DNA from 3 places in the Staphylococcus arlettae genome. Region 2 is predicted to be linked to each of the others. Evidence: riboswitches for the same ligand, from Rfam matches in the RefSeq annotation. Region 2 holds a riboswitch; each other region holds the start of a gene.
What was found. A riboswitch is a leader RNA that binds a small molecule or an ion and turns the genes downstream of it on or off. The one in region 2 is predicted to bind S-adenosylmethionine.
Positions count from the first base shown of each region.

Region 1: linked by a shared signal. The riboswitch ahead of metX (homoserine O-acetyltransferase MetX) and the one ahead of MUA37_RS03030 (Na+/H+ antiporter NhaC family protein) in region 2 are both predicted to bind S-adenosylmethionine.
Region 3: linked by a shared signal. The riboswitch ahead of metK (methionine adenosyltransferase) and the one ahead of MUA37_RS03030 (Na+/H+ antiporter NhaC family protein) in region 2 are both predicted to bind S-adenosylmethionine.

Region 1 covers NZ_CP094803.1:14,240-20,468, forward strand. Annotated here, with positions in the region: gene serS (serine--tRNA ligase) at 1-1,053, shown strand, start outside; gene MUA37_RS00060 (AzlC family ABC transporter permease) at 1,490-2,185, shown strand; gene MUA37_RS00065 (AzlD domain-containing protein) at 2,182-2,511, shown strand; SAM riboswitch class I at 2,634-2,735, shown strand; gene metX (homoserine O-acetyltransferase MetX) at 2,797-3,765, shown strand; gene MUA37_RS00075 (YybS family protein) at 3,997-4,923, shown strand; gene MUA37_RS00080 (DHH family phosphoesterase) at 4,938-6,229, shown strand, end outside.
Region 2 covers NZ_CP094803.1:669,580-675,808, reverse strand. Annotated here, with positions in the region: gene MUA37_RS03040 (MurR/RpiR family transcriptional regulator) at 1-687, shown strand, start outside; gene MUA37_RS03035 (SRPBCC family protein) at 858-1,373, opposite strand; gene MUA37_RS03030 (Na+/H+ antiporter NhaC family protein) at 1,522-2,823, opposite strand; SAM riboswitch class I at 2,895-2,998, opposite strand; gene MUA37_RS03025 (flavin reductase family protein) at 3,082-3,693, opposite strand; gene MUA37_RS03020 (amidohydrolase) at 3,989-5,110, opposite strand; gene hutI (imidazolonepropionase) at 5,525-6,229, opposite strand, start outside.
Region 3 covers NZ_CP094803.1:1,081,819-1,088,047, reverse strand. Annotated here, with positions in the region: gene MUA37_RS05315 (hypothetical protein) at 169-474, shown strand; gene crcB (fluoride efflux transporter CrcB) at 672-1,043, shown strand; gene MUA37_RS05305 (fluoride efflux transporter FluC) at 1,036-1,389, shown strand; gene MUA37_RS05300 (aldo/keto reductase) at 1,443-2,279, opposite strand; gene MUA37_RS05295 (nuclease-related domain-containing protein) at 2,409-3,317, opposite strand; gene metK (methionine adenosyltransferase) at 3,410-4,606, opposite strand; SAM riboswitch class I at 4,715-4,826, opposite strand; gene pckA (phosphoenolpyruvate carboxykinase (ATP)) at 4,980-6,229, shown strand, end outside.

The DNA.
Region 1 (6,229 bases), 660 kb from region 2:
TTGGGAGATAAAATTAAAGCAAGTGATGAGCAATTAACTAAAGTAGATAAATCATTAACTGATACTTTATCTCGTATTCCTAATCTTATTCATGACGATGTGCCAGAAGGTGCATCAGATGAAGACAATGTGGAATTAAAACGTTGGGGCACACCAAGAACGTTTGACTTCGAAGCAAAAGCACATTGGGACTTAGTAGAAGAATTAAAAATGGTCGATTTCGAACGTGCTGCTAAAGTGTCTGGTGCCCGCTTTGTCTTTTTAACAGGTGAAGGTGCACAATTAGAACGTGCGTTAATGAATTACATGGTAACAAAACATACAACTCAACATGGCTATACAGAAATGATGGTGCCTCAACTGGTGAATGCTGATTCTATGTATGGTACAGGTCAGTTACCGAAGTTCGAAGAAGATTTATTCAAAGTAGAACAAGAAGGTTTATATACCATCCCAACAGCTGAGGTTCCATTAACGAACTATTACCGCAATGAAGTCATTGCACCAGATGTGTTACCTGCAAAATTCACTGCGCAATCAGCATGTTATCGTAGTGAAGCAGGTTCAGCTGGACGTGATACACGTGGTTTAATTCGTCTCCATCAGTTCGATAAAGTTGAAATGGTGAGATTTGAAAAACCAGAAGATTCTTGGAATGCTTTAGAAGAAATGACAAATCACGCAGAAGCCATTTTAGAAGAATTAGAATTACCATATCGTCGTGTCATTTTATGTACAGGTGATATTGGCTTTGGTTCAAGTAAAACTTATGATATCGAAGTATGGTTACCAAGCTATGATGACTATAAAGAAATTAGTTCATGTTCAAATATCACAGATTTCCAAGCACGACGTTCTAATATTCGTTTTAAACGTGATAAAACAGCAAAACCAGAATTAGCACATACACTAAATGGTAGTGGATTAGCAGTAGGACGTACGTTTGCTGCCATCGTTGAAAATTATCAAAATGCCGATGGTTCAGTGACTATTCCAGAAGTACTTGTACCATTTATGGGCGGCAAAACAGTTATCGGTCCCGTAACGCAATAATAATAATAACAATATAGAATTAAAGCGCGCCATTAAGCATAATGGTGCGCTTTTTAGCGGCCACCGAAGAGGGTAGGGGAGTCTACAAGAATGGATAAAATAACAAAAGATTATCCGAAAAAGATAGAAACAATAAAATATAAAATGCATTCAAGATATAAAAAATATAAACATAAACATATATAATAATACTGTAATAAATGGAAATTTAATATTAAAAGTTATAATTAATAACTATTTTTGAAAATTTTAACAGGGTAGGGGGAGTAAAAAAACATAAAATCAATACTGCATAGCACAGATAAAAGAGGGGAAACAAAGCGGTTTTTAGTATACCGGTAGTCTGACCTCGCACAAACCTAAGTCTAGCCTTGTTGATGTTCCTTTATTTCTATATTAGACTGTTACTATTATTTTACGCTTTAGGAGGGATGAAATGACTGAACGTGTGACATTTAAGCAAGGTGTGAAAGAATGTATTCCTACATTATTAGGCTACGCGGGTGTAGGCTTATCATTTGGCATTGTGGCTGTAGCATCTGGTTTTAGTTTGCTCGAAATAATCTTGTTATGTTTATTAATATATGCAGGTGCAGCACAATTTATTATTTGTAGTTTAGTTATAGCTGGTACACCAATTTCTGCGATCGTACTTACTACATTTATCGTCAATTCTAGAATGTTTTTATTAAGTATGACATTGGCGCCAAGTTATAAAAATTATGGCTTGTGGAATCGTATAGGTTTATCAACGTTAGTTACAGATGAAACATTTGGTGTAGCTATCACACCACATTTAAAAGGCGAGAAAATCAATGATCGTTGGTTGCATGGACTGAACATTACAGCGTATTTATTTTGGACGCTTGCGAGTGTTGTAGGTGCAGTCTTTGGTAAATACATACAAAATCCCGATGTTTTTGGACTCGACTTTGCGATTGTCGGCATGTTTATTTTCTTAGCAGTGTCACAATTTGAGACGGTTCAACGTTCTTATATTTCAATTTACTTAATATTGATTGTTAGTGTTCTTGTCATGATGTTGCTATTCAGTCTAATCATGCCGACTTATGTAGCAATTATTTTATCTTCAGTAATTGCAGCGTGTTTAGGGGTGGTGATGACACGATGACTACTTCAGTACATATGTTAATTATTATTGTGATATGTGGTTTAGTAACATGGTTAACACGTATTATCCCATTTATTGTAATTTCGAAGATTCAACTATCAGAGCAAGTCGTTAAGTGGTTGTCATTTATTCCGATTACTTTATTCACCGCATTAATTATCGATGGTGTGATTGAACAACAGAGTGGGAGCTTTGGTTATAGTCTAAACATCCCATTTTTAGTAACGATAATTCCCACTGTACTCGTAGCATTAGTAACACGTAGTTTAACTATAACCATCTTGGCAGGTATTTTTGTCATGGCGATGATTCGTTTATTATTTTGATGTTTAGCATTGAAGTAGTAAACGTTATTCGTTAGAATGAAAGTAATTAGAAAATTTAGATTTTTGAGATGCTTATACGCAATATTCGTCTAAAGACATAGCGATATACTAAATAAAATTAAATCTTATTCTGAGAAGCTAAGGGACTTGGCCCGATGACGCTTCAGCAACCGACTTGTTAAGCACGGTGCTAAAACCAACGAGTGCTATTCGAATGATAAGTAATTAAGAACTTCTTACTTATATCGGGTAAGAGGTTTTTTAATTTTTGGTAGGAGGAAAACAATGACAAATTATACAGTTGATACATTAGAATTAGGCCCCTTTACAACAGAATCGGGAGAAACGATTAATAATTTAAAATTAAGATATGAACACGTAGGGTATAAAGGTCAACCACTCGTAGTAGTTTGTCATGCATTGACAGGCAATCATCTTACTTATGGGACAGAAGACGATCCGGGCTGGTGGCGTGAAATTATCGATGGTGGTTATATGCCAGTCAATGATTATCAGTTTTTAACATTCAATGTTATTGGGAGTCCATTTGGTTCTAGTTCAGCATTAATAGATGAAGATTTTCCTAAATCAGTAACTTTAAGAGACATTGTGCGTGCAATTGAAGTGGGCATTGCAGCATTGGGATATAACCGGATAGATATTTTAATCGGTGGTTCACTTGGTGGTATGCAGACTATGGAGTTATTGTACAATCGAAAGTTTGAAGTCAACAAAGCAGTTATTTTAGCAGCTACTGACAAAACGTCGTCATATAGTAGAGCTTTTAATGAAATATCACGCCAAGCGATACATCTTGGTGGTACGGATGGTCTCAGCATTGCACGACAGTTAGGATTTTTAACGTATCGCTCGTCTAAAAGTTATGATAAACGCTTTACACCAGATCAAGTCGTTGCATATCAACGACATCAAGGAAACAAATTCAAAAAAAACTTTGATTTAGACTGTTACTTAACACTGCTGGATGTCTTAGATAGTCATGATATTGACCGTGGTCGAGATGATGTTACCGAGGTGCTAAGTTCATTAGAAACAAAAGTATTAACAATGGGCTTTACTGATGATTTACTGTATCCAGATGATTTAGTACGTGCAGTAGGGGAGCGTTTCAAATATCATCGTCATTTCTTTGTGCCTGATAATGTAGGACATGATGGCTTCTTATTAAATTTCAATGATTGGGCGCCAAACTTGTATCATTTCTTAAAAGTATCGCAATTTAAACGTAAATAACACTGATGCCTTAATTTTAGTGTGTAAGCTGCTAAAATTAAGGCATTTTGATGTGTACAGTGAGTTTGAGTAAACTATGTGTATAAAAGTGTCTTTGTGATAGATGAAAATCTACAAAAAGTAGTGACGTGTCGCGTTTCTAGTAGAATTTAAGAAATACAGTTATAATATATTTCCTATAATTGTATAAAACTTTTAAAGAGGTTAGAATAGTAATACAGTCAAAAAAGTATAGGAGTGGCGAATTTGTTTTCAAAAATAAAACCTAAAGCAACTATATTGAGTATTTTAGCATTAATTATAGTAGCTTTAGTCTTGCATATATTACCGCCGCTTGGTCTTGTTTTATGTCTTTTTGCGACGATACCAGGCATCGTGTTATGGCAGAAATCCAAAGAATCTTTTGGTCTAGCGGCTGTGATAACAGTAATCCTAACGACATTGTTAGGAAATGTTTTTGTATTAAGCGTAATGGTCTTAATACTTGTGTTAAGTTTTATCATCGGTCAGCTATTAACCGAACGTACGTCTAAAGAACGTATCTTATATATTACGACAACGTTTGTCAGTATCATAACGTTAGTCGCATTTATGTTATTACAAGCATTTAATAAAATTCCTAGTGCAGCATCATTAACGAAACCACTAAAAGATCAAATGCATACTGTAATTACAAGTAGTGGTGTCGAAGGCGATTATAAACAAATGTTAGAAGAAAGCTTTCGTCAAATGGCAGTTCAACTACCAAGTTACGTTATTGTAACGGCATTTGTATTGATCTTGATTAACTTGCTGATTACATTTCCAATTTTACGTAAATTTAAAGTAGCGACACCAATTTTCAAACCACTATTCGCATGGCAAATGAGAAAGTCATTACTATTCATGTATGTAATTGTACTTATTTGTGTTATGTTTGCCGTCCAACCGGGTACATTTCAAAGTATCGTATTAAATTTTGAAATTGTGTTATCATTATGTATGTATATTCAGGGGCTAAGTGTGATTCATTTCTTCGGCAAAGCCAAGTCAATGCCGCCTATATTAACAGTGTTATTAATGGTTATAGGGACAATATTAACACCATTAACACATATTGTAGTTTTAATCGGTTTTATAGATTTAGCATTTAATTTAAAAGGTATCATTAAAAAATGATTTGAGGTGGAAAAATGAACCGTCAATCCACTAAGAAAGCGTTAGTTTTACCATTTATTATTATGGCGCTCACGGCAATTGCACTTGTAGTAGTATGGTTTATTTTCAGCCAACTCATTGCAGGTATTGCTGGGGCAATATTAATTGTGATTATTATTCTCACAGCATTAATGGTGAGGCAAGCGTTGCACAAGATGGACAATTATGTAGACGAACTAAGTGGACACATATCAGCTGGTAGCAATACTGCTATTAAACACTTACCTATTGGTATGATTGTAATAGATGAAAATGAAAACATAGAGTGGATGAACCAGTTTATGTTAGAGCGTTCAGCTAGAAACGTAATTTCTGATCCGATTAATGAAGTATATCCTAATATTTTAAAGCAACTAGAAAAAACCAAAGAAATTGAAATCCAAGATAATGAATATTACTATCGTGTGAGATATTCAGAAGAAGAACACGTATTGTATTTCTTCGACATTACTGAAGAAGTACATACGAATGAGCTATATAATGAATCAAAACCGATTATCGCGACTTTATTCTTAGATAACTATGATGAGATTACGCAAAATATGAACGATACGCAACGATCTGAAATTAACTCTATGGTGATGCGTGTTATTAGTCGTTGGGCATCAGAATATGATATTTATTTCAAACGCTATAGTACAGATCAATTCGTAGCATATTTAAACCAACGTATTTTAAATGACATTGAAGAAACGAACTTCGATATTCTTAGTCAATTACGTGAAAAGAGTGTCGGTTACCGTGCACAATTAACTTTAAGTATCGGTGTCGGTGAAGGTTCGGAAAACTTAATCGATTTAGGTGAATTATCACAGTCTGGCCTTGATTTAGCTTTAGGCCGTGGTGGTGACCAAGTCGCTATTAAAAATATGAACGGTAACGTTCGATTTTATGGTGGTAAGACTGACCCGATGGAAAAACGTACGCGTGTTAGAGCGCGTGTTATTTCACATGCGTTAAAAGACATCTTAATGGAAGGCGATAAAGTAATTATTATGGGTCACACACGACCTGATTTAGATGCTATTGGCGCTGCCATAGGGGTTTCACGTTTTGCGATGATGAATAACTTAGATGCTTACATCGTGTTAAATGATTCAGATATTGATCCAACACTAAGACGTGTTATGGATGCTATTGATGAAAAACCAGAATTAAAAAATCGTTTTATCAATTCGGATGACGCATGGGATATGATGACTTCAAAAACAACAGTAGTCGTTGTTGATACGCATAAACCAGAAATGGTCATTGATGAAAATATTTT
Region 2 (6,229 bases):
AATACACATATACGAGAATGTAAAACTATGAAAATCCAAGAGCTTGCTGCACGTACGCATGCTTCCAATGCTTCAATACACCGGTTTACTAAAAAATTAGGATTCGATGGTTATAGTGATTTCAAGTCATACTTAAAGTTTGAAACAGAACATCCCTCACAGTTACCATCCGATTCCATAGACCAATTCAAACAAGAAATATCCAATACATTCTCATACTTGGAACGTGTGGATTATCACTTAATTACAGATAAAATCTACCACGCAGACACGATTTATTTATATGGTACAGGTTTAGCTCAAATGAACGTAGCACAGGAAGCTCGACGTATACTATTAACTATCCATAAAAATGTAATAGTCTTACATGATATTCATGAATTTAAAATGATATTAAATAAATCGACAAATAAAGATATTTTCTTCATTATTTCTTTATCAGGTGAATCACAGCAATTAACCGAGATCACCAATTATTTGCAAGTGAGACAAAAATATTTCTTTTCTATCACAACGTTAAAAGATAACAATTTAGCACAAAAAGCCAATTATAATATTTATGTTTCTAGTAATACTTTCTATTTAACAGATGGTACCGATTATTCAAGCTTTATTAGCTATCATATATTTTTTGAAACTGTACTACGCAAATACCACGAACGTATGGTGCAACAAAATTTCACATAAAAAAGACGAAGCGATATCAAACATTACTGTCTGCCATATTGCTTCGTCTATTATCAAGGTGACTAGATTGCTAATACTTAGTATATAAATGTGTTCAGCATATAGTCACCTATTTATATATACTAAATTGTTGTATTTATATTCCGCGCACTATAATTTTAATTTATTCTTTAAATATTTTTATAATTTTCACGATAGTCTTCAATTGTTTCCTGTAGCCTATCGAATAACATTTCGAAACCATGAGCTGTTGAATCATGATATTCTTTTTTCTTTTGCTTATATTCTAATTGCGTCAATCGTCGCTCTTTAGGAACTATCGCACTATACGTAAATAGCATTTGTGTAATACCAGCTTCACGCTCAAATATTTCAACTTGAATAGTATCTTCACCATCACTCAGTTCTGGCATGCCGATTGTCATTTCAATATAGTCATGCGGTTCAAGGGTAACGAATGTCCCTTGGACTCTATTTGCTTTCCCTTTGCGTACATCAACAATTTCATATTTACCTTCTTCACGCGCATCAATTGTTATACTTTGATTCGTCCGTTCAGAAGTCATAAACCAACGTTTCAAAAATTGTTGCTCAGTCCAAGCTTGATATACCAATTCTGGTTCAACTTTAAACAATCGTTCCAATTGTACTTGCACATTATCATTCTCAATGTTGTACTTGGCCAAAATAGTCACCTACCTTTAATCTTACCTTTATCTTACCGTAATACTCATCAATTCAAAACTGTAACGTTTCAAATAAAATTAGTAGTTGTAGTTATAGTTATTAACTAATATATTTTATCGTCAAAACACTAGAACGTCAAAGTAATCGCTACTTTTGTGTTTTTGGTTTTAATTTTGGTAGTTTTAAGAAAATAGCAACTAAGCCACAAAGACCTAATAGCATTGGATAAAAGCTATATGGCACCAATTCTAATGGAGATACTTTTGCTACACCTGCAGCAGCAATAAGTTGTGGACTATATGGTAGGATTCCTTGGAAACAACTAGCGAAAATATCTAAAATACTTGCGGATTTTCTTGGATCCACGTCATACTCGTCAGCAATATCTTTTGCTAATGGGCCTGCCATCAATATTGAAATTGTATTATTAGCTGTAGAAATATCAGCTGTACTTACTAAACCAGCTATACCTAACTCTGCCCCACGCTTTGATTTCACTCTATTCCGAACAAAATTCAATAACCATGCAATGCCGCCATTATGTTGGATAAGTGCTACAAGTCCACCAATCATTAATGCAATGATGGCAATATCTTCCATACCTATAATACCTTTAGAAATAGATTGTAATAAACTCGTCCACTTAAATGAACCATCAATCAGACCTATAATTGCTGATAATAACGTACCACCTATTAACACAATTACAACATTAACCCCTACTATCGCTAAAATTAAGACCATAAGATAAGGCAATACTTTAATAAAGTTAAAATCATAATTTTTTGTGTCAGCAACTTGTGTACCTTGTGTCAAAAACCATAGCGCGATAATAGTTAAGAGTGCACCCGGCAGAACAATTTTAAAATTGACTTTAAATTTGTCGCTCATTTTTGTTTTTTGAGTACGTACTGCTGCAATAGTAGTATCTGAAATCATAGATAAATTATCACCAAACATGGCACCGCCTACTACTGTAGCCATAGTAATTGCTGAAGATATGTCTGTCGCTTGACTAAGTCCAAAACCTACTGGGGCAATGGCTGCAACAGTACCAACTGATGTCCCCATTGAAATCGATACAAACATCGAAATTACAAACAACCCTACAATTAATAAATTCTCAGGTATCAATGTTAATCCGAGATTAACAGTAGATTGTACGCCTCCCATATCTTCCGTTGTTTGTGAAAAGGCACCCGCTAAAATAAAGATCAACACCATTAAAATAATATTAGGATGACCTGCACCTTTTGTAAAAATATCTATTTTTTCACCAAATGGCTTTTTCCTATTTTGTACCAAACCAAAAATTGAAGCAATGACAATTGCTACATTTAATGGCATCGTAGTAAAATCACCTGTAATAATACCAACGCCTAAAAATAATAGTACAAATACTATTAATGGCGATAGTGCCCAAAAACTACCTTGTTGTAATTTACTCATAACTAACCTACTTTCTTCATATTAAAAAAGCTCTTTCCTTATTGAAGAAAAGAGCGGCATTAGACCTTGTCATCTTATCTTCTAGCAGTATGTTTGCTGCTACTGGAATTGGCACACGCATTACCATGTTGCCGAAGCTTCCTAGGGCCAGTCCCTCCACTTCTCTTGATAAGCTATTTAAATTCGTTATTACGTTACAACATTTTAGATAGTACGTCAACAGTTTGTAGCTAAACTATTAACTGAGTAACTATAAAATTAATTGTTTGGTCTAATTATCGTAAATGTTTCACCTATGTGAGCATAATCATTACCAGCTAATCTACTAACAGCTTGTAAAGTGTCAGGGTTTATTTTACTGTCTTCAAAATATACATCATCAGCTATATGAAACATGACTACTTCACCAATAATAAGATCAGAACCTTCAAGCTTATCACCTAGTGGGATGATTCTATCCAGCTTACACTCCATACGTACTTTAGCTTGTGCAATCCCTGGTACATCTACTGCTTCAGAATCCACAAGATTTAATGATGTTCTTTCTAATTCATTTAATTCTATAGCAATAGGAGCTGCCGTCTTATTTACTTCTTCTACAATATTATTATCTGTAATATGAACAACAAATTGTCCGGTTTGCTCTATATTTACTGAAGTATCTTTTCTTTTCCCATTTGCTCGCGTTGTTGAAATCATTATCATTGGGGGCGCACTATTCACCACGTTAAAAAAACTAAATGGTGCTGCATTCATTACGCCGGTTTCGCTTTGAGTCGTGACAAAAGCAATGGGTCTCGGAATGACACTACCACTTAATAATTTATAATTCTGTTTTTTAGTTAATCCTTGTGGGTCAATTCTTTTCATTTGTTCATACTCCTAATTCAATAATAAGCGATTCCAAATACTAACAAAATTCAATGCTAATACAAGTTACTCTTATGTTTAATCTATTTGTATACCAATAGAATTTCATAACCTTGATAAGACATTTTACCGCCATAAATCAAGGGGTATTCCCGTACTAATTATTCTTGTTGTAGTAAATCAGCATTAGAAAATTTAATTCTTAGATTTATATTAGACATAAACACACTCGCCTATTAAATTTTTATACTTTTGTTTACCCCAAAACGCTGGTAGCAATTACATATTATACCATTCATTCGTTTAATAATTTTTGGACAAATGCTACAAAATAATCAGGTACTAATCGTAATATTTCTTCGTTCGGATCATATTTTGGGTGATGTAAATCATACATACTATCTGACCCAATAAATGCAAATACACTTGGGTACTGGTTTGAAAAACCTGAAAAATCTTCTCCTATAGTTAACGGTTTATCCATTATTGTGACGTTATAACCAACGTTACGAGCCACATCGATAGCATCCTGTGTTAGTTGTTCATCATTTACCACTGCTCCCGGCAGTTTATGATAAGTTAGCTCAATTTCCACATCAAAAGTTTGCGCAAGGCCATCACATATTTGTTGTAAACGTTGTTCTATTAAATGTTGTACTTCCACGTCAAACGTACGTACTGTACCTTGTACATAAGCATTGTCAGCAATTACATTCCATGTATTACCTGAAGACACTTCACCGATAGTCACGACACCTTGATCAAAGGCAGATAAATTCCGACTTACTATTGATTGAATACTAGTAATGAGTTGGCCTAAGACGATTGTTGGATCATTACCTTGTTCAGGTTTAGCAGCATGTGCACCTTTACCATGGATTGTTATTTCAAAACGGTCTACTGCTGAGGTCACCGTTCCTTGTTTGATAGCAAATTCACCGACAGCTAATGAAGGATAATTGTGATAACCTAATACTGCTTTCACACCTTCCAATGCTCCAGTATTAGTAATACTATATGCGCCATGTGCTATTTCTTCTGCAGGTTGAAAAATAATGCGTACACGACCATTTAATTGCGTTTCCATAGCTTTAAGTTTTATTGCTACGGCTAAAATACTTGCCATATGAATATCATGACCACAAGCATGCATTACGCCTTCTGCAGTCGATTTAAAATCATGTTCAACTTGTTCAATTATAGGTAAAGCATCTATATCAGTACGTACCGCTATAAACTGCTCACCTTGTCCGACTTCAGCAACTAAACCTGTATCCAACGGCAAATCTAATATTTTAATATCATATGATTCCAAAATAGTTCTAATTTTTTTAGTTGTTTCATATTCATAATCTGATACTTCAGGATATTGATGTAAAAGACGTCTCCATTTTACATAATCATCAAAACTTGTCATCCCTTCTCACTCCTTTGATATTGTCGATGTGTATATTTTATAGAAACATATAGTTCTTATTCTGCCTTAAAACAGCTTTCCATTTATACACATGACTACTTTTATTAAATAACCGACTAAATCAATCGCTTTTATTTACTATAGCCTATTATAGCAAGAAGTAATAACGAATAGTTTAAACTTGCTCGTTAAAAAGCTAAGCTATTTTTTCCAACAAGCACATGTTAAAACGTTAAATTACTCCCATTCGTAGTTTTAAACAGAGACTATGTAAATTAATTTATGTTCTTTATATTATCATAGTTAGCGGAATTTAAAATTTAACATTAAAAATAGGACAGGCATAAATCATTTACATGTTTATCGTTGCTTCAATAACATGCTATGATTATGCTTGTCCCATAGCTCTTTATATTAATTTTGTAACTGATATTGATTATCTACAATAACTTTGCCGTCTTTTATAACTTTAGAAGCATGATTAATACCATAATGGTAAAGAACATATTCATGATTAGGTGCGTCCCAAATGACAATATTCGCTTTGTCACCTTTATCAATAGTTCCGGCATCAACGTCAATGGCTTTAGCCGCATTTACAGTTACTGCATTCCATATTTCATTTGCAGAAAGCTTTAATTTTAAGGAAGCAATAGCCATGACTAGTTGTAAATTGTTAGTAACACAACTTCCTGGGTTAAAATCAGTAGCAATAGCAATCGCACCATTATTGTCAATCATGCCACGTGCATCTGCATATTGTTCCTTACCTAAATAAAACGTTGTTCCAGGTAATAGCACAGCTACAGTATCACTATCACGTAATTTTGCTTTGCCTTCTTCGCTAGATGCTACAAGATGATCTGCAGAAATCGCTTGTTCATCAATAGCTAATTCCAAACCACCTAATGGATCAATTTCATCTGCATGAATTTTCACTTTAAAACCTTGTTGCTTAGCTGCTTCCATATATACTTTAGACTCATCAATAGTAAAGACGCCTGTCTCACAAAATATATCGGCAAAGTCAGCATATGGTTTAACTTCTGGTAATAAGTCAATCATTTCTTGTAAAAATGCTTGATTAGACGTTGCGTCTTTAGGCACTGCATGTGGCCC
Region 3 (6,229 bases), 410 kb from region 2:
TACTTTATATAATTTCATTATTTAAAACATATTAATTCCATTCTTATACCTACAATTTATAATTACTCAACTATGGTATGAGTATGTATCACAGAGAAATCACTAATACTATTAACTTTTTGTAAAAGTGTGTTATTATTATCAAATGATACGCTATAGGAGGTAAATATGGCACGCTCAAAACTTTATTTTTATTTATCTGGGCTATTAATATTAGTAAGTTTTTGTTTCAATACTTACAACCCTTTGCTAGATCAGATATTTGATTCTATGATTAAATTAATTTTTGTCTGTAGCTTTATTAATGCAATAATTTTAATTGCTGCTATCATTCTTTCAGATAAATCAATCAAGCATTCAAAAGAACGCACGGATTGGGTTAAAAAAGCAAGCAAGCTACTACCATTCATCTTATTAATCGTGATTATTATACATATTTTATCTTCACTTGCTACTTTTGGCATCATTTTTTAATTAATTATAATTGTGTAAGTAAGACTACATAAATGTATATTTCACATTAAATCAACACAAATTAAGTAACATGTATACATCCATAATAAAATGACGAAGTAAACATGTCACATCGTGAGAGCGGGTATACGAATTCCAAGTGTAATTTGTTTGGGTTCTTTCTCGCTCTATTTTTTATGTTAGGAAGGTAATATACTATGCAGTATTTATATATTTTTATAGGCGGCGCGTTTGGTGCGGCGTTACGCTATGGATTATCTTTGTTTAATAACAATTCGACAGCATTTCCTATCGGTACTTTACTAGCAAATTTAACAGGTGCTACGTTAATGGGATTATTAGGTGTACTATCGTTAAATTATTTTCGAAATAATCCACACTTAAAAAAAGCTGTTACTACTGGATTTTTAGGTGCCTTAACAACATTTTCGACCTTTCAATTTGAATTAGTTACTATGCTTAATCATCAAGCGATCGTTCATTTATTTATATACGCTATTATAAGTTATGCATTAGGCATTTTATGTTGCTACTTAGGTGTCAAAATTGGGAGTTGGTTAAATGCTTAATTTATTATGTATTATGTTTGGAGGAGGCTTGGGTGCAGTAGTTAGAGGTGCCATTACAAATTATTGTAATCGTCACTTTGTATCCCGTATACCTATTGCTACTTTATTCGTCAATCTTGTCGGGAGCTTGCTAATTGGAATTATTATGAATCAGACGTCAGATAACTTAATATTATCACTAACCACTGTTGGATTTTTGGGTGGCTTAACGACTTTTTCGACTTTGGCATCAGAACTTGTACAATTTATTGACAAAGAAAGAAATTTGTTTCATTTCACTTTATATTCTGTATTGCAATATCTTGGTGCTTTTATAGCTTGTCTTATAGGCTATACTATTAGTTAAAAAATGAAAAAATCCCTAGTGTAATTACCTACACTAGGGATTTTATTATCAGTTTATTGCCCACTAAACTCATCCGGATTAGGACCAATACGTTTATCTTCATTTAAAGCATTTAATTTTTCAATTTGAGCAGTTGTTAAACTAAAGTTAAATACATCTAAGTTTTCATCAATTCTTGATGGTGTAATTGATTTAGGGATAACAACGACATTATTTTCTATATTCCAACGAATGATGACTTGTGCAGGAGTTTTGCCTACTTCTTCTGCCACAGCTTTTACTACTTCATCATCCAAAATTTGAGCATTCATTAATGGTGACCAAGATTCAGCCACTATATTTTGAACTTCTAAATAACGGCGAAGTTCATCTTGTACTAAGTACGGGTGAAACTCAACTTGGTTAATTACAGGTTTGATAGATACTTGTGCTAATAAAGCTTCTAAATGACTAACAGTAAAGTTACTTACACCAATATTTTTAACTTTGTCATCTTTATATAAATCTTCCATACCTTGCCAAGTATCAATCATTACAGCTTCATCTAACCCTGGCCAATGCATTAAATATAAATCTAAGTAATCTAATCCAAGTTTTTTCAAACTTGTTTCGTATGCTGCTTGAACATTTTCACGACCGTAGTCAGCTAACCACAATTTAGATGTAATAAATAATTCGTTTCTTGCAATTCCAGCTTCAGCTAAGCCTTCTGCAATACCTTCTCCAACTTTTGATTCGTTATCATAAATCATTGCAGTATCGATGCTTCGATAACCATTAATGATGGCATGTTTTACAGCCTCTTTACAATCATCATTATTTTCAACACGGAATGTACCTAAACCAACTACTGGCATTTTATTACCATTATAAAATTCTACTGTTTCCAAATTAATACCCCTTCCAACTTAAGATAGTCTAATCATATAAAAATTACTAAAAATAACAAAAGATTATGCTTAAAAGTGTAAAATATACAAAAACTGAGCGTCTATTATTTTGACGCTCAGTTTTGTATATTAATTAAATGATTCAATTTTATCCATTACTTGCTGTAAATCTTCAACATTATATTGAATTCTACCGTGGAAAACAAATTTATTAAAGTACTCATCAAGTTGTTCTGGTCCAACTAATACTTTACTATTAGCAGTTTGCGCAAAGTTAGAAATAGTAACCCCACCATCATTTTTAGGATTGAAATATAAAATTGTTGTTGGTGTATATTTTAAATTCAATTCATTTTGTAAGTCACCAGCTAACTTTTCAACAGCTTCCAAATGATTAGAATAATTAACTACTGATAATGACTGTGTATCGTCATTTTGATCCAATACTAATACTTGAGGATCCTTCTTATCTAAGTCTAATGTATCAAATACTTGTGACATCATTGGCGTTTCTTCAAACTGAGCACCGCTTATACCATTATATACATGACCTTTTAATAATTGTGAATCAATAATATAAAGTCCTGTTCGTGTTAAAACTAAATGGCTAATACGTTGCAAATCACTAAACTCATTTCGAGGTAAAAAGATATTTGCCATAATATGCATGTCTTCTGGTCGAATACGTTTTTCATTCACCAAACGCTCACGAATACCAATCAACCTCATATCAGTGACATATTCACTATGATTTTTCGAGAAAAGTTTTAACGCATCAATTTCACGATTTTTGGAGTTTACAGTGTGATCGTAATCTTCCTTTTGTTTAGTTACAGTTTTCTTATTTTCAATTCTTTCTTTTTCTAATTCCTCAGCATAAGAATCCTGTAATTGCTTTTCTTTTTTTTGATAATGCTCTTCTGCTTTTTGTTGTGCTTTCTTCTTACTTTTAAGTGTAACTAAAAATAATATCAAGCAAATGACTGCTACGATCACAGCTACAATCAAACCAATTTCAATTGGTCCAAATGAATTCATAACAATTTCGCTCCTTTTTTCTTCAATACTTACATTATAATAGAAAACTGTTTATCATTCGATGGAAAACTCACATATTTTTGAAATTGTTATTATGCTTGTACCGAATCTTTCAATAAATTAACTTTATCCAGTTTTTCCCATGGTAACAATACATCTGTTCTACCAAAATGACCATAAGCTGCTGTTTGTTTATAGATTGGTTGTTTTAAATCTAACATTTTGATTATGCCTGCCGGACGTAAGTCGAAATGATTTCTTACTGCTTCAACTAATTGTGCTTCGCCTACTTTACCTGTTCCAAAAGTATCAATTGCGATAGATACAGGTTCAGCTACACCAATAGCATATGCCAATTGAACTTCACATTTGTCAGCTAATTCAGCAGCAACAATATTTTTAGCAACATATCTAGCAGCATATGCAGCAGATCTATCTACTTTGGTTGGATCCTTACCACTAAAGCATCCCCCACCATGTCGTGCATAACCACCATACGTATCAACAATAATTTTACGGCCAGTTAATCCAGCATCACCTTGTGGCCCTCCAATTACGAAACGACCTGTTGGGTTAATATAAAATTTAGTCTCTGCATCTAATAATGCTGTCGGTACAGTTGGTTCAATTACATGCTGTTTAATATCTTGTTCAATTTGTGTTAATTCAACATCTTCTGCATGTTGTGTTGATAAGACAATTGTGTCTATACGTTTTGGTTCATCTTGCTCATCATATTCCACTGTTACTTGTACTTTTCCATCTGGTCTTAAGTAATCAAGTATTTTGTCTTTTCTAACATCTGATAAGCGTTTTGCAAGTTGGTGTGATAAAAAAATTGGTAACGGCATATATGTATCCGTTTCATTCGTAGCATAACCAAACATTAAGCCTTGGTCACCTGCTCCAGTTGCTTCTATTTCTTCTTCCGAAATATCATTACGATACTCTAATGCAGTATCTACACCTTGTGCTATATCTGATGATTGTTCATCTATTGCTGTTAAAACAGCCATTGTTTGACTATCATAACCAAATTTTGCACGAGTATAGCCAATTTCTTTTATTGTTTCTCTGACAACTTTCGGAATATCGACGTAAGTAGATGTAGATATTTCTCCTGAAATAAGTGCCATTCCTGTTGTTACTGTTGTTTCACATGCCACTCTTGCATTTGGGTCATCCTTTAAAATTTCATCCAAAATTGCGTCAGAAACTTGGTCTGCAATTTTATCTGGATGTCCCTCTGTTACAGATTCTGAAGTAAAAAGTCTTCTATTGTAAGTCATAATGTGCTCCTTTAGCTTTAAATTACGAAAATTCTCTATCTGTTGAGCTTAATAAAAAAGAGCCTTCATCACTATATAAATAGAGAGAAGGCTCTGTACGTCCATTCGCTCTTATCGTTCAGACAATATAGGTCTGCAAACGGTTTGGCACCTTCCTTCAATTAAGAAGAGGTTGCTGGGCTTCATTGGGTCCATGTCCCTCCGCCACTCAGGATAAGAGAATCCGTTACTAATATAGTAACTAATCTGGCATCTTATGTCAATTTAACTTTTATTCAAATTTTATCGAAAATTGGTATGGATTAATTATGTAATTATGTTATACTCGTTAACTGTAAGGGCTTACATTAAAATAACGATGGAGGGATTAAGTATGGCGATAGACACGTATACTTACACTAATAAACTACAAAACATTTTAAGAAAAAACACTTCCTTATTTCAATTATCAACAACAGAATTAAATTATAAAATCATTGATAATAATGAAGGTGAACTAACAGAACTAGGCGCAATAAACGCAAGAACAGGTAAATATACAGGTCGATCACCAAAAGATAAATTCATCGTTTCTGAACCATCATATAAAGATGATATCGACTGGGGAGAAATCAATCAGCCCATTGATGAAACAACTTTCCTTAATTTATATGATAAAGTATTAGATTATTTAGATGAAAAAGATGAGCTATACATCTTTAATGGTTATGCAGGTAGCGATGAAGATTCACAGTTGAACTTAACGGTAATTAATGAATTAGCATGGCATAACTTATTTGCTCAAAACATGTTCATTAAACCTAGCTCAAAAGAAGAAGCAGAAGACATTAAAGCAGATTTTACAATCGTTTCTGCACCAAGGTTCAAAGCTGATCCTACCATCGATGGCACAAACTCTGAAACATTTATTATTACATCATTTAAACACAAAGTCATTTTAATCGGTGGCACTGAATATGCCGGTGAAATGAAAAAAGGTATTTTTTCTGTAATGAATTACCTATTACCAAAAAGTGACATTTTAAGTATGCACTGTTCTGCAAATGTTGGTGAAAAAGGAGATGTCGCGTTATTCTTTGGTTTATCAGGTACCGGTAAAACTACATTGTCAGCAGACCCTACAAGAAAACTTATCGGTGATGATGAGCATGGCTGGAACGAAAACGGTATTTTTAATATCGAAGGTGGTTGCTATGCTAAAGCTATCAATCTATCACAGAAAAAAGAACCACAAATATATGATGCTATAAAATATGGTACTGTATTAGAAAATGTAGTTGTTGATAATTACGGAGATGTTGATTTCGATGACAATTACTATACCGAAAATACTCGAGCTGCTTACCCTATTGATCACATAGATAATATTGTTAAACCATCAAAAGCAGCGCATCCAAATACAATTATCTTTTTGACTGCTGATGCTTTCGGTGTATTACCACCAATCGCTAAGTTAACAAAAGATCAAGCTATGTATCATTTCTTAAGTGGTTTTACAGCTAAATTAGCTGGTACAGAACGTGGTGTTACTGAACCTGAACCATCATTCTCTACATGCTTTGGTTCTCCATTCTTACCACTCAATGCTACTGTATACGCTGATATTTTAGGTGAACTTATCGA